Regions from separate parts of the Fructilactobacillus myrtifloralis genome, predicted to be linked through region 1. Evidence: predicted binding sites of a transcription regulator. Region 1 holds the regulator's gene; each other region holds the start of a gene.
The links. Region 1 encodes Rex, which represses fermentation and respiration genes when NADH is low (regulators of the CRP and FNR family bind a similar motif). Its sites were predicted from a motif close to TTGTGAANTANTTCACAA; they were not measured.
Positions count from the first base shown of each region.

Region 2: a site for Rex is predicted at 3,140-3,157, ahead of adhP (alcohol dehydrogenase AdhP). Genes of this name have one in related genera too.
Region 3: a site for Rex is predicted at 2,622-2,639, ahead of M3M35_RS03740 (zinc-dependent alcohol dehydrogenase family protein). Genes of this name have one in related genera too.

Region 1 covers NZ_CP097116.1:1,314,368-1,319,629, forward strand. Annotated here, with positions in the region: gene tsaD (tRNA (adenosine(37)-N6)-threonylcarbamoyltransferase complex transferase subunit TsaD) at 1-97, shown strand, start outside; gene M3M35_RS06530 (ABC-F family ATP-binding cassette domain-containing protein) at 208-2,151, opposite strand; gene M3M35_RS06535 (redox-sensing transcriptional repressor Rex) at 2,360-3,004, shown strand; gene groES (co-chaperone GroES) at 3,137-3,421, shown strand; gene groL (chaperonin GroEL) at 3,466-5,088, shown strand; gene M3M35_RS06550 (hypothetical protein) at 5,101-5,262, shown strand, end outside.
Region 2 covers NZ_CP097116.1:1,150,758-1,156,019, reverse strand. Annotated here, with positions in the region: gene adhE (bifunctional acetaldehyde-CoA/alcohol dehydrogenase) at 1-1,871, opposite strand, end outside; gene adhP (alcohol dehydrogenase AdhP) at 1,946-2,974, opposite strand; tRNA gene M3M35_RS05690 (tRNA-Pro) at 3,228-3,301, opposite strand; gene M3M35_RS05685 (DNA-3-methyladenine glycosylase) at 3,413-4,048, opposite strand; gene M3M35_RS05680 (universal stress protein) at 4,087-4,533, opposite strand; gene M3M35_RS05675 (BCCT family transporter) at 4,616-5,262, opposite strand, start outside.
Region 3 covers NZ_CP097116.1:713,421-718,682, reverse strand. Annotated here, with positions in the region: gene M3M35_RS03750 (amino acid permease) at 1-267, opposite strand, end outside; gene M3M35_RS03745 (DUF6198 family protein) at 471-1,310, opposite strand; gene M3M35_RS03740 (zinc-dependent alcohol dehydrogenase family protein) at 1,331-2,344, opposite strand; partial or broken gene rbsK (ribokinase) at 2,731-3,645, shown strand; gene rpiA (ribose 5-phosphate isomerase A) at 3,634-4,359, shown strand; gene trhA (PAQR family membrane homeostasis protein TrhA) at 4,436-5,083, opposite strand; partial or broken gene M3M35_RS07410 (sunset domain-containing protein) at 5,158-5,262, opposite strand, start outside.

The sequences.
Region 1 (5,262 bases):
CGGGGCCATGCTGCAACGCCATGGGGCGCATGCGGACATGAGTTTGAATGCCGAGCCCGGCCTGGAATTTGAGTGGCAAGCAGCGGTTCCTCACTAAGTGAAAGCCAATTTAGTCTCTGACAACCAGGATGCTTTAATTTAGTAGTAACTAAAATAATGGTAACTAAAAATCCCGTTCCAACACGATCGTGCTGGAACGGGATTTTTTTATGGTTCATCTAAGGTTTCGAGGTCTAAGCTTGCAGTTTCCCACTGGGATTCAACCGTTTGTTGGGTAGCTTGCAGTTCGTTTAACTGGGTCTGCAGTTCACTGCTCTTGTTAGCATCCTGATAATTTTCTGGTTTGGTCATGGCCGTTTGGACGCTTTGGATTTGCGTTTCGAGGTGACCAAGTTGGGTTTCTAAATCCTGGATGGTTCGTGCTAACTTCCGTTGTTGCCGTTGGATGTCCTTCTGGCGTTGAAATTGTTGCTTTTGGTCGGAAGCAGGGGCAGTTACAACGGGTTGCTCTGGCTGTTCATGCGCCGCAATTTCTGCTTCCTCCGCTTTTTTAGCCCGGTAATAATCATAGTTACCCATGTAGGTGGTTGAGCCCGCGGCGCTCAGCTCAACGATGTGGGTAGCCAACTTGTTGATGAAATACCGATCGTGAGAAACAAACAAAATCGTGCCTTGAAAGGCCAGGAGGGCTTTTTCCAAGACGTTAATGCTATCGACGTCTAGATGGTTAGTTGGTTCGTCTAGGACTAAAAAGTTATCCCGTTCCATGGATAATTTGGTTAGTAACAGGCGGGCCCGTTCGCCTCCCGAGAGATTGGCAACCTGTTTTTCCACCGCGGCACCGCTGAAGAGGAAGCTCCCGAGGATGGAGCGGATGTCACCTTCCGGAGTGGTCGGGTAATCATCCCAGAGCTCGTGCAGCACGTCCTTTTCGGGATGCAGGCGGGCCTGTTGCTGGTCGTAATAGCCGATCTGGACCCCGGTCCCAAAGCGAATCGTACCCTGAAGCGGGGGCAGTTCCCCTACAATCGTTTTTAATAAGGTTGATTTCCCCACCCCGTTGGGACCAAAGATGGCAACGCGTTGTTGCCGCCTTAAGTGCAGGTTGATGGGGTAACTCAGTTCTTGGTGGTAGCCAATGCCGAGGTTCTCAACGTCTAAGACGACCTCTCCACTTTTACGAGCGGGTTGAAAGTGAAAGCGAGCGGTGGCGTGTTGCTGACTGGGTTTTTCCACCCGTTCGAGCTTGGCAAGTTGTTTTTGCCGGGACTGGGCTCGTTTGGTAGTGGAAGCGCGCACCAGGTTTTTCTGGATGAATTCTTCATCTTTTTTAATTTGGTGCTGCTGCTTTTCGTATTTCTTAGCAGCCAGAGTCAACTGGTGTTCCTTTTCGGTTACAAAGAAACTGTAATTTCCGGCGTAGTAGTTTAAGTGGCCGTGGTCTAACTCATAGATGCCCGTTACCGTCTGATCGAGAAAATAACGATCGTGAGAAATGATTAAAAACGCCCCGGCGTAGGATTTTAAAAAGTTTTCTAACCAGGCGGTCGTTTCCATGTCAATGTGATTAGTCGGTTCATCCAGTAAGAGCAGGTCGGGCTTTTCAAGCAGTAGTTTAGCTAACGCTACGCGGGTTTGTTGGCCACCCGATAGTTCACTGATGGGGCGAGCCTGGTCAGCGGGGCTAAAGCCAAACGCACTCATAATGGTCCGAATCTCCGCGTGGTAGCCGTAGCCGTTGTTTCGTGTAAAATCGGCTTGCAACTGGTCGTAAGTTTTTGAAACGGCGGCTAGTTGGTCCGGATCCTGATTAATCTCCGGCTGACTCATCTGGTCTTCAAGTTGATGAAGCCTAGTTTCCATTTCCTGTAAGCCCTTAAACGGGAGCTCTAACTCGGCTTGAATTGTCCGATCGGAATGGAGTCCGGTATTTTGGGGTAGGTAACCGATCGATAAGTTTTGTTTAGTGGTCACGGTTCCAGAGCTAATCGTTTGGGGATCAACCAGCATTTTTAACAGGGTTGATTTTCCCGCGCCGTTTTGGCCGACTAACCCGAGGTGACTGTGGTCATTAATGGTTAAATTAAGATCTTCAAAGATCGCCACGCCATTAAATCGTTTGGTCAGGTGTTGTGCCTGTAAGATAATCATGGTGATTCCTCCTGTCGTCATCTTATCATATTTACCGTTGTGATTAGGCCGGCTAGTCTGAAAAATGCAAGGTGGACGGGGACAGTTGAGACCCCCGATTGGAATTGGCGGAGCGGGGCTAGCGCTAACCAAAAAATTCACAAACTTTTAGTTTGTGGTAGAATGGTAAAAGTGAAGGTACGACTAATTTTAAGGAGGAAACTAGCCAATGGCAGAAGTTAAAATTCCCCGTGCAACTGCAAAGCGCCTGCCGCTCTATTATCGCTATTTAAACATTTTACATGACGGGGGCAAAACACGGGTCTCATCGACTGAGCTAGCTGATGCCATTCACGTGGATTCAGCGACCATTCGTCGGGACTTCTCCTACTTTGGGGCCCTCGGGAAACGAGGTTACGGGTATGATGTTGATAACTTGTTAGAATTTTTCAAGAACATCCTACATCAGGACCGTTTGACCAACTTGGCCCTAGTGGGGGTTGGAAATCTTGGTCACGCCCTGTTGAACTTTAATTTCCATCAGGATAGCAACATTCGGATTTCCGCGGCGTTCGATGTGAATCCAAAGAACGTCAACACGATTCAGGGAGGCGTCCCCATTTACCCGATGGATCAAATGATTAACCAGCTCCGGGACCAACAAATCAGCGTGGCCATTCTAACCGTTCCGGCGAAGGTCGCCCAAGACGTTGCAGATCAAGTTTCGGAAGCCGGGGTAAAGGGGATTTTAAACTTTACGTCCCGGCGCTTGGATGTTCCTGATGACATTCGGGTGCACAACGTGGATTTGACCAACGAATTGCAAACCCTCATTTACTTTATTGATCATTATGATGAAACAACCGAGGAATAGGAGTTACTGCTACAGTAACTCTTTTTTTGAAACTAAATTCTTGCATTTTCCCAGCTGGGGGATTATATTAATAATGTAATTAGCACTTGATGAGTTTGAGTGCTAAAACGTTACTTTATTGGAGGGATTAAGATGTTACAACCAATTGGAGATCGGGTTATTATCGAAGTAGAAGATCAACCAGAAGAAACAGTGGGTGGCATTGTCCTCGCAGACAACGCGAAGGAAAAACCAACCCAAGGCAAGGTCGTTGCTGTTGGAGCCGGACGGGTGCTTGACAGTGGCGAACGGGTCGCTCCAGTAGTTCAGGAAGGCGACAACGTGATGTTTGATAAATACGCCGGCACCAAGGTTAACTATGCAGATCAAGAATACTTGGTAATGCACGAAAACGACCTCTTAGCAATCGTAAAATAAGCGTAACAATGGAACACAAATAAAATCAACATGAGGTGATTAAAATGGCTAAAGAGCTTAAATTTTCAGATGACGCACGGAGCGCAATGCTCAAGGGTGTTGATAAATTAGCTGATACAGTTAAAACGACAATGGGTCCAAAGGGTCGTAACGTTGTTTTAGAAGAAACAGCTGGCGATCCAACCATTACTAACGATGGGGTCACGATTGCTAAGGCAATTAGTTTACCGGACCACTTTGAAAACATGGGGGCTAAGTTAGTTTCTGAAGTAGCTTCCAAGACGAACGATGTTGCTGGGGACGGAACCACTACTGCAACTGTTTTGACCCAAGCAATTGTCAAAGAAGGTATGAAGAACGTCACGGCCGGTGCTAACCCGGTTGGTGTACGTCGGGGAATTGAAAAAGCAACCCAAGCCGCTGTAGACAGTTTGCGGAAGATGAGTCACAAAGTTGAAAACAAAGACGACATCGCACAAATTGCTTCCATTTCTTCCGCTAGCAAAGAAGTTGGAAGTTTGATTGCGGAAGCCATGGAAAAGGTTGGTAACGATGGGGTAATTACCATCGAAGACTCCAAGGGAGTGGAAACCAGCTTGGACGTGGTTGAAGGAATGGAATTTGATCGTGGTTACATGTCCCAATACATGGTTACTGATCAAGAAAAGATGGAAGCCGATCTCGATAATCCATACATCTTAATTACTGACAAAAAGATTAGCAACATGCAAGACATCATGCCCCTCTTACAATCAGTCGTTGAACAAGGTCGGGCACTGTTAATCATTGCCGATGACATTGGTGGCGAAGTATTGCCAACCTTGGTCTTGAACAAGATGCGGGGAACGTTTAACGTGGTTGCCGTTAAGGCCCCTGGTTTTGGTGACCGGCGGAAAGCCCAATTACAAGACATCGCCACGTTGACTGGTGCAACTGTCATTAGTGATGACTTAGGCTTTGACTTGAAAGACACGACCGTCGATCAACTTGGTCAAGCTAATAAAGTAAACGTTACGAAGGATAAGACAACCATCGTAGAAGGCAAGGGTGACAAAGAAGCCATTGCTAAGCGAGTTGCTGAAATTAAGGGTCAAATTTCGACGACCAACTCTGAATTTGATAAGGATAAGTTACAAGAACGGTTAGCTAAGTTAGCTGGTGGAGTAGCCGTAATCAAAGTCGGAGCTGCAACCGAAACGGAATTAAAGGAACGCAAGTACCGGATTGAAGATGCTTTGAATGCTACCCGGGCTGCCGTTGAAGAAGGCTTCGTTCCTGGTGGAGGAACTTCCTTCATCAACATCCTCGCTGATGTAGCTGCCGTTGATGCCGATGGTGACGAACAAACGGGAGTTGACATTGTACGTCGGGCTCTTGAAGCTCCAGTTAAGCAAATTGCTGAAAACGCCGGAGTGGATGGTGCTGTAATCGTTGACCACTTGAAGCAAGAAAAACCAGGAGTTGGATACAACGCTGCGGATGGCAAGTATGAAGACATGATTGCCGCCGGAGTTGTCGACCCAACCAAGGTTAGTCGGTCAGCTTTACAAAATGCTGCCTCAGTTTCTTCATTGTTACTTACGACGGAAGCCGTAGTTGCTGAAGAACCAAAAGAAGACAGTAACGACAACCCAGGAATGCCACAAGGAATGCCTGGAATGATGTAGCCTTTTGGATTAATGAAAAGAAGTGATATTATTATGAAGGAAATCTTTTTTGAATCATCAAATGGGAACGACGGAGTTGTTACTATTGATGGCAATGATTTCGAATTTTCAATGGTTTCAATACCAAAAGGTATTGGTGAAAGTGAAGATCAAAAGCAAATTACTTTCCCTGTT
Region 2 (5,262 bases), 160 kb from region 1:
GGGTACTTAATGTGGAGCTTAGCATCCGTAATTACGGAGAACGGCGTTACTTCTGAACCAGTTCCTGAAGTACTTGGGATGGCAACCATCTTCGACTTACTTGGTTTTTCGAAGCGGTAGGCCCGTTTCCGGATGTCCAAGAATTTCTGTTTAGCTCCAAAGAAGTCCGTTTCGGAGTTTTCGTAGATTAACCACATCATCTTAGCAGCATCCAGTGGTGATCCACCCCCGAGTGCAATGATGGTATCTGGTTGGAAGCCCCGCATTTGCATTACTCCGGCATCAACCGTTTCGGTGGTTGGTTCGCCGTGAATGTCATCAAAGATGTAGTATTGAACGCCATCATCCCGGGCGTTTAATTCATCGAGCACCTTGTCAACGTAGTGGTATTTAACCATGGATGGGCTCGTCACGATGAAGGCCTTTTGGATGTTTGGCATGTCCTTCAGGTAGCGCACGGAGTTCTTTTCGAAGTAAATCTTTGGTAGTTTAATCCATTGCATATTATTTCTTCTCTTTGCGATTGTTTTGATGTTCAACAGGTCATAGTCCGTCACGTTATGCGAGATCGAGTTTTGTCCCCATGATCCGGTTCCCAGCGTGAGGGACGGCGTCATGTTGTTGTAGAGGTTTCCAACTCCACCAAGTCCAGATGGGGAGTTCACGATGACCCGTGAAGCCTTTACGAACACGCCGAACTGCGTTGCGAGTTCTTCGTTCGTAGTTTGAATGGCCGCGGTGTGGCCTAACCCACCGTATTCCAACAGTTTGTTGACGATTTTAAAGGCCTCGTGATGATCCTTAGCGTGGTAAACCGAGATTACGGGTGAGAGCTTTTCACCAGACATTGGGTACTTCGGGCCAATTCCCGTCATTTCAACGGCAAGCACCTGGGTGTCTTCTGGGACCTTAATCCCGGCCATTTCAGCAATTTGCTTTGCCGTTGCCCCCGCGATGGGACCTTTAACGCTCAACCGGGTGCTATCAAACATCGCATCGGTCAGTTGTTGTTTCTCGGCTTCCGGCACAAAGTACACGTTGTTACGTTCCAGTTGTTCTTTCACATCGGCGTAAATCTGATCGTCAATGACGGCACTGTTTTCCGTGGCACAAATCATCCCGTTATCGAAGGTCTTTGACAACACAATGTCGTTTACGGCTTCCGGAATCTTGGCCGTTGCTTCGATGTAAACTGGACCGTTTCCAGGACCTACCCCTAAGGCTGGTTTCCCAGTTGAGTAAGCGGCTTTGACTAGGCCAGGGCCACCGGTGGCTAAGGTACATGCTACTCCGGGGTTCTTGATCAAGGCGTTAGTTGCTTCCCGACTTGGTTCGGCAATCCACTGGATACAATCCTTAGGCGCCCCAGCGGCCACAGCTGCATCGCGCATGATCCGCGCAGCTTCAATCGAGGATTGTAAGGCCTGCGGGTGCAAACTAAAGATGATCGCATTCCGAGTTTTCATGGAAATGATTGACTTAAACAGGGTGGTTGAGGTTGGATTGGTAACCGGTGTAATCCCGGCTAACACTCCGAGGGGTTCGGCCACTTTTATTAAGTCTTCTTCCGAATTCTCGTCGATGACCCCGACCGTCTTATCGTTGCGAATGTCGTGCCAAATTTCTTCGGTTGCGAACAGGTTCTTGATGGCCTTGTCTTCGGCAACTCCCCGTCCGGTTTCTTCGTACGCCATTTTACCGAGACGTTGGTGAGCATCCACCCCAGCAATTACCATGGCGTGGGTGATTTCATCGACCTTGGCTTGGTCAAAGTTACTCATTTCGTCTAAAGCAACGTGCGCCTTTTTAACCATTTCGTCAATCGTCGCGTCAATTGCTTTGTTTTCTTGTGCTTCTTTTTTGTCAGACATGTTCTTTCCTCCGGTTATTCTTCTGGGTTACAGGGGCGCGTGCTACAAAGCGCCCGGTTGCCGGTTAATTCTTTTTAGGCCGTTGCGCCCGTGAAGTCAAAGACGACCCGACCCACAATCTTGCCGGCCTTCATTTCGTCAATGACGTGATTAATGTTTTCCAACTTATCGGTCTTAACGATTGGTTTAACTTCGCCAGCGGCACCAAACTGGAAGGTTTCGCGCAGGTCTTCCCGCGTTCCTACTAGGGACCCAGCGACTTTGATTCCATCTAAAACGGTTTTATCAATGTTTAGCGCCATGTCACCCTTGGGTAAGGCCACTGCCACTAACGTTCCGTTGGGAGCCAATGCGTTTACAGCGTTCGTAAAGGCGGGGGCACTAACGGCCGTCACGATTGCAGCGTCAACGCCACCATCCGTGGCCTTGATGATTTGCTCCGTTGCATCGTCATCGTGCCGGTTAATCACAACGTCCGCCCCGTTTTCTTGCGCAGCTTGCAGTTTGGCAGGATTACCGTCGGTAACTACCACCCGGGCGCCAAAGACGTGCTTAGCAAGTTGAACGGCCAGGTTTCCAAGGCCACCAGCTCCAACGATTTCAACCCAATCACCGGGCTTCGTGTCGCCTTCTTTTAGGGCCTTGTAAGTCGTTACTCCCGCACAGGTTAACGACGTGGCCTGGATGGGATCCAGTTCATCGGGCACTTTAACCGCATACTTCGCATCCACGATGCATTCTTCTGACATCGCACCGTCAACGCTAAACCCAGCGTTTTTAACGTTCCGGCAGAGCGTTTCGTTTCCAGTAACACAGTACCGACAGGTTCCGTCAGCGGAGTAGAACCAGGCAATCGAAACCCGGTCGCCGACCTTCAAGTTGTCAACGTCTTTTCCGACTTGGGTTACCTTCCCCACGCCTTCGTGACCAATGATCCGACCTGGAACTGGACCAAAATCACCAGCGGCCACGTGTAAATCGGTGTGACACAACCCACAATATTCAATCTTAACTAGTGCTTCATGGTCCGCAATCGGACGGAGATTAACATCCTTGATGTCAACGTACCCATCTGAGTTGGGACGAACAACAGCTGCTTTCATCTTTTATTCCCCTTTCCAAACCTTTACTTTACGATTATATTATATTGTTCAAATATTCACATGTCAACGAAAAAAAGTTATTTTAATTATTAAAAAAGATTAAAACAGAGCGCAAAAAGGCTATAATCGCGCATTCCATCGCTCTTAAACCCGTGAAACATAATTTTGTGTTTAGTTACACAAAATTAGGCAATTTGCCAAATAAAAAGAGTGAAACCCGCTTTTACGTGTTCCACTCTCACTGTCATTATAATCGGGATAACAGGAATTGAACCTGCGACCTCATACTCCCGAAGCATGCGCTCTACCAAGCTGAGCTATATCCCGGTAATTTTCATTACTAGTTAATCATACCACAAATCTTAGCACAGGGCCAAATGACCTTAGCAACAACAAAGCGTAATTCCAACTGGAATTACGCTCGTCATTTTCAAGGGTTTAGTCAGGTAACCACCCGTGATTTTGCAGGTCAAAGTCTCGTTTCGGGAGCTTAGAAACATACGGATTCCCGGCCACGTAAAAACGATACGGCTTATCCGTCCAACTACCCCGGTCACTGACGCCGATTCGACCACTCGCCATGATTTGTTGCGGCGTCTTTCCGTGTTCTAAATCAATGTCTAAGTCCGTCTCCCCAAACTCGCGCTCGTTGAGTTGCTTATCCGTGATCCCGAGGGCTTCCATCAGTTTGCCCGGTCCGTTGGTTAGGTCATAACCATGCTTAGCGCGGTGCTGTTCCATTAACGCCCGTCCTGCGACTGGTTCTAACCCTCGGATCAAGATTCCCTCTGGGACCCCCTCCGCCTGCGCGGCGACGTCCAGACAGAGGCGGGAGTGGATCGAATAAATGTAAATGGTCCCCGGAACTCCATAGAGCGCCTCGTTTGCCGGCGTTCGTTTGCCTTGATAGGCATGGGCGGCTGAGTCCCGTTGACCCAAGTAGGCTTCTGCTTCCGTGATGTAGCCACTCATCAACCCGTGGGGCGAGTGGTACACCAATAGCTTGCCTAACAAGCGTTGCGTAATCTCATCCGTTGTTCCCGTTGCAAAAAACCGTCGCAGTCGTTCTGTCACCGTGTTTACCTACCTTCAAACTCCCCCTGTGGTCTTAATTACCGGACCACAATCACCGAAATCTTGGCCTTCTTCGCTAACTTAACACTGATGCTGTAAAAATGGTGTTCGCCATCCTTATCGGCCCCACACACTAACAAATCCGGTTTAAAGTTCGGAATGATCGTGTCGAGGATTTCATCATCAATGTCGCCACCTTCACTGGCAATCGCTGTCACATCGCTAACCCCAAAGTCCTCGGCCATGGTGACGTAGTGATCAATCACCTGGTTCAAGGCGGCCCGCTTCTCGTCTAATTTCTTCGGTGTCAGAGAATCATAAATGTTGATGTCATCACCCTCTAATACCGAACAAATCCCGAGTTCAGCGTGAAACGTCTTGGCCTGGGTCACTGCGTACCGTAACGCCGCTTCGTTCGCACTCGGATCGTCAGCGTCAATCGTCAGCAAGATCCGTTTAAACGTCAATGGTTCTACTTCAGTCATTTTCTTCACCTCCCTTCGCTAATATCATAGCATGAAACCACCGATTCGGCGTGTCAAATTGGAACCCCACGTAACCTGCCCATTATTCAGCATCGTCGTTATGAGCGTTTAGCTTCGCAATCATGTGCTGAGCCCGCACCCGGCGCATTTTTTCCTTCTTCTTTTCGACCCGCATGTCTTCCATTCCCTTCGCCTTAAGCACGATCCCTTCGTCAGTTTTGACCATGTGATAAATCGAAACCAGGATCATGATGCAGACAAACATCAGCGGGAATCCGGCAATGGCACAGAAGGTTTGAATGGTAGTAAAGCCACCCACAACCACGATTCCCACCGCAAAGAGGACAAAGACGACGACCCACGTCATCCGGTTGACCTGACTGGGATCCTGATTGTCCTTTAACTGCAAGCTCGTAAACGACGAAACGATGTAGGCTGACGAGGAGATTGTAGTTGCCAGAAAGATAAAGCACGACAAGCAGTAGACGGTAAACACAATTCCCTTTACGGGTAACGTCCCGAGGACCGCGGTAATTACCGCCGCCTGCCCATGGACATTCAAGATGTGCACCAGGTTCAAGGTCCCGGTTTTTTGCAACCACAGAGAGTAACCCCCGAGGATGGCGTAGAAACTCAAACAACCGGCCGAGCCATACATGAGCATCCCAAGTAAGACCTGGCGAATCGTCCGTCCTTTAGAAATGCGGGCGATAAACAGCCCCATCACCG
Region 3 (5,262 bases), 600 kb from region 1:
GTAGGCGGAGCCAGCAATCGGCGCCATCGATGCAAATTCCGCGTAACAGAGACCGGCGAAGCCACAACAGATGGCGGCGAGCAGAAATGAGATTGAGAGCGCGGGACCAGCCGTCAAGGCCCCTTTCCCGGTCAGCACGAAGATTCCGGTTCCGATAATGGCCCCGATTCCAAGCAGGGTCAGGTCCTTGGCGGTCAGGGTACGTTTCAGGGGCGTAGTTTGGTTGAGCAGTGTAGTAATGTTTTTCTTCCGAAAGAGACTGTTCATGAGCAATCCTCCTGTGGGTAAAATAAATTTTTCTGACTATAGCACGAACTTTAAATTAGTGTCAATGTTTTTTAGACAGTTGTTCATGTTATAAAACAGAACATGGGGAGGAGAGTTCCACCAGGAACCGTCCGCGGTTGACGGATTGCACGAAAAAAAAAGCCCCCGTTACTAACTTAGTAACAGGGACTTTATGCAAGTAACTATTTGTGGTCGTGACGTTCGTCGTAAGCTTCGATATCACTATCGATTTCTTCAACGATGATGGGTTCATCACCATCAGCAACGTCGACTGCTTGGTGTTTCAACCGGGGAAAGACCATTTTATCGGCCCACCCGGTAATGTTTCCTTGGAAGAGGAAGGCAAAAATGGTTCCAATTCCGTAGAAGGTAAATTGCCGGGTCATTACGTAGGCCACCACGGCCATGATCGTTGGGGGAATGTAGGAAGCCCACATTGCCCGACCAGCGTTTCCCTTGAAGTATTTAAACCGCAGGATCTGCATCAGATCATCAGCCGGGTGCAACACGAGGTTAACCCGTTGGTAGATTGAAATTGCAATTGCAATGAACGCCACCCCGATAAAGTTAATCAGGATGTAAATGGCGATTAGCCACCAGTCACCAGCGTGCACGTCAGCCTCCGGAATGTTGACGATGGGACTCATGTGAATCCCAAAGAAGTCACCACCCACGAACAAGTTGTTAAAGAATTGGATTAAAAAGGAGAACGGCACCATGAAAATCACGTTTCCGATGGCCCGGCCCCAATCCCAGTGGCCCACCAGAATGGCATTTAGGATGGTAATTACAACTCCGAGAATTAAGAAGGCCCAAAAGAGGTTCCAGTGAAAGGCAATCCCCAGGTTTGTTTCCGCGGCGGTCCAGTAGGCTGAACCTAAAAACGAGGGGAGCACTTTGGAACTAGAAACCAGCGTGAGCACGTTTCCCAAGGAGTTGATCACCAACGAAAGGGCAAAAAACATGATGGATGTTTTCATGGAAATGGTCCGCGGCGTTTTTTTCGGTTTTTGATTAGCCATGTTGGTCTCCTTTATGCCAATTATTTCAAGTTCGGGTTAACAGCAACGATGGTTTTACCAGTCTTAGGAGTAGAGTGGTTCAAAACCCCTTCCACTTCTTCTAACGAAATTACGTTAGCTTGGAATGGTTCAACCTTAACGGCACCAGATTCAAGCAATTCGATTGAATCAACGAAGGCGTGTGGGTTAATCATGGAACCCTTAACCGTTAATTGTTTCTTGAAGATTTCGTACGTGTTCATTGAGAACGTTTGACCGGGAGCACCAACCCCGAACATGAACACTTGAGCACCCTTGTTCGTGTGTTGAACGGCTTGTTCTTGCGTTTCTGGTTTACCAACGGCTTCGATCACGACGTCGTAGTTACCAGGAATGTCTTCCTTAGTCGTGTTTACAACGTTCGTTAAGTTTAATTGTTCTTTTTCTTGGGCCAGCAAGTCATCGTGACGACCAGTCATCGTGATGTTTTGGATTCCGTAAGCCCGTAATAATTGAGCAAACAGTTTAGCCATGTAACCATCACCGATGATTAAAGCAGTCATGCTAGGTTGAATGTCTTCCATGATGTGCATCGTGTGAACACCACAAGAAACTGGTTCCGTTGAGCAAGCAGCCTTTAATGATAGGTCATCCGGAACATGGTAAGTTACTTCTTCTGGAGCAGTGAAGTATTGTTCCAAACCACCGTCACGAGTAACTCCAACGGCAGAAAGGTTGTCACATTCTTCGTAAAGGCCGATGTGACAGTAGTGACACTTGCCACAGTAGATGTTAGGGTCAACGGCTACCCGGTCGCCTTCTTTGAAGTCTTGCACGTTTTTACCAACGGCCCGCACGATTCCAGAGTTTTCGTGACCAAGGACAATTGGGGGAACGGCGTCAGCTGAACCAGGGAGACCGTTAAAGAGTCCCGTATCAGTTCCACAAATTCCCGTGTATGCAGTTTCTACTAAAACTTCATCATCTTTGGGAGTTGGAACATCGCGTTCTTGGATTTCCATTTGTTGTTTGGCAGTCATTACCAAAGCTTTCATTTTGTCAGCCATAGTCATTCTCCTCATAAAATAATCTAAAAAAACAAAGTGATAATTTGAGCATGCTTACTAACTGAATCTAAACTTCACTGAGAAGTCAGGTTCCACCTAGGAAAGCTACTCGATGGTACACCTAAAAATATAAACCGTTTACATTATTATTGCAAGGGGTTTTAGTAAGATTCCCATAATCAAATTAATTTCACAAGTGAAAAGCGGCACAAAATTGTTTTCGCTCCGATTTGAAGCTCGAACCAGTTAAAATGGGCGGGCAAACTTAGGAATTTTTTCACAAATTCTGGAGACAAAGAGACTTCCGAATTTTCGGTAAGCGCTTACATAAACGTGGTATAATTTAAGCAAACCAAGAGAAATGGGGTCATGAGATGCAGAAAAAAATCGTAGTGGTCGGTTCTACTAACGTGGATAAGGTTTTAAACGTGCCCAAGTACGCACTCCCCGGCGAAACGTTGGCGATTGATAGTTACCAACAAGCCCATGGAGGGGGGAAGGGTGCTAACCAAGCAATCGCGGCCGCCCGTTCTGGAGCGGCGACGACCTTCATCACCAAGTTAGGTAATGATGAGGATGGGCAAGCGATGTTAGCGGGCTTTACGCGCGATCAGATTAACGTCGACCACCTCGTTACCACGGATCAGGCCCAAACCGGGCAAGCATACATAACGGTCGATCAGTCCGGCCAGAATTCAATTTACGTTTACGGCGGGGCCAACATGGAGTTGACGGCGGCCGATGTTGAAGCCCAGGCGGACGTGATTGCCCAGGCCGACCGCGTGATCGCCCAACTCGAAATTCCGCTCCCAGCGATTCTCGCTGCCTTTCGGATTGCCAAACACCACGGCGTGCAAACGATTTTAAATCCGGCCCCGGCCCGGGAGTTACCCGCAGAGCTATTGCAGCTCACGGACGTCATCACGCCGAACGAAACGGAGGCACAGACTCTGACGGGCATCGAAGTCACCGATGAGGTTTCGATGCTGGATAATGCAATGGCCTTTTTCAGTCTGGGCATTACGATGGTGATTATCACGGTCGGTTCCAAGGGCGCGTTCTATGCAACTCCGCAAGCCCACGGTTTTATCCCGGCCTTTAAGGTTAAGGCTGTTGATACAACTGCCGCGGGGGACACCTTTATCGGGGCGTTGGCGACCCAACTGGATTTGGATAACCATAACATCGAAGATGCAATGCTCTACGCCAACCGGGCCTCGTCGTTGACAGTGCAAACGGCGGGGGCGCAGAATTCGATTCCCACGCGGGACCAAATCGTGGCCGCTAATCACAAACGGACCCACTCAAAGGAACGAATTGAACGGGAAAAGGAACAAGCAGCCCAGTACGTGGCAGCTCGGATTCCCGATCACATCGTGCTGGGGCTGGGCTCCGGGACCACGGCAGCCTACTTTGTGCAGGCCATTCATGACCGGATTGAAGCCGAACACTTAGACATTGAGTGTGTCGCAACGTCGGTCGGCACTCAACAACTCGCCGAACAGTTGGGAATGCGGATGCTGGATGTTAATACGATTGATGCCGTCGATATCACGGTTGATGGCGCAGACGTAGTGGACGAACATCTCGACGGGATCAAAGGTGGTGGCGCCGCGCTCCTGTTTGAAAAACTGGTTGCTAACATGTCGAAACGGAACATCTGGATCGTGGATTCGAGAAAACCACGGAAATCGCTCGCATGGCAAATGTTGCCAGTCGAAGTGATTCCGTTTGGCGGGATGGGCGTCTTTCGTTACCTGCGCGACCACGGGTATCACCCGGCGTTTCGCTTTCAGGACAACGGCGACATCCTCGCCACGGATTCTGGGAACTACCTGATTGACATCACGATTCCCAAGGGTGCTGATTTGCCAGCGCTAGCGGCGAACCTTAAGAAACAGACGGGCGTCGTGGAACACGGACTGTTTTTAAACGTCTGTGATGAACTGGTCGTTGGTGGTGATGAAGTCCAGGTGACTAAGCGCCACGTGGAAAGTGCCTAAGGATGGGTTAATTAATTCAAACTACAAACGGGGTGGGAGAACGTGTCGTTCTCCCACCCCGTTATTGTTATCTAGGTTAGACCCCTATATAAATCGAAAAGTACATTAAGACCGTCCCGAGCATCACGAAGAGGTGCCAAATTACATGACCAAAGAGGATGCGTTTAAAACTGTATAGCACGGCGCCCACGGTAAAAGCAACGCCACCGGCAAACAGAAGCCAGAAACTTAGGTGGTTCAGACGTTGCCATAGCGGAAGGGCATCCACTAGACAGGCCCAGCCCATCACGACGTAAATGACGGTGGAAACAACCGGGAACCGATTGCCATACATGGCTTTATAGATAATGCCAGCAAGCGCCATCAGCCAGATCACAATCAAAGTGGTCCAACCGAGCCACCCTCCAATGGTCACCAAACAGTAGGGCAGGTAAGTTCCCGCAATCAAGATGTAAATTGCCGAGTGGTCAAAGACCTGGAAAATGTGTTTAGCAGGTGTAAACGAGAGGCTGTGAAAGAGGGTCGAGGCCAGGTAAAAGAGCACCAGAATCGAACCATAGATGGCAAAGCAGGTGATTCTGAGGGCGCCACCTTCTTGCACCCCACGTAAAATGAGTAGGACTAAACCCGCAATGCTCACTGCCGCTCCGATTCCGTGGGTTAGGGCACTGAGAATTTCATTGAGAATCTGGTAATCACGACTGTTGCGAAAGTGGTTCAGCATAAGCATCCTTCTTTATTGACAAGATTAATTCAGCTTCATGATACCAAAAAAGGAACCGCAGGTGCGGTTCCTTTTTAACGAGTTGATTTATGATAGCCAGCGGCCTGCGCTTCTGCTTCGGAATCGAAGGAAACGATATTGCCACTGTTAATGTGATAGTTTGACTGGTCCGGAGTATG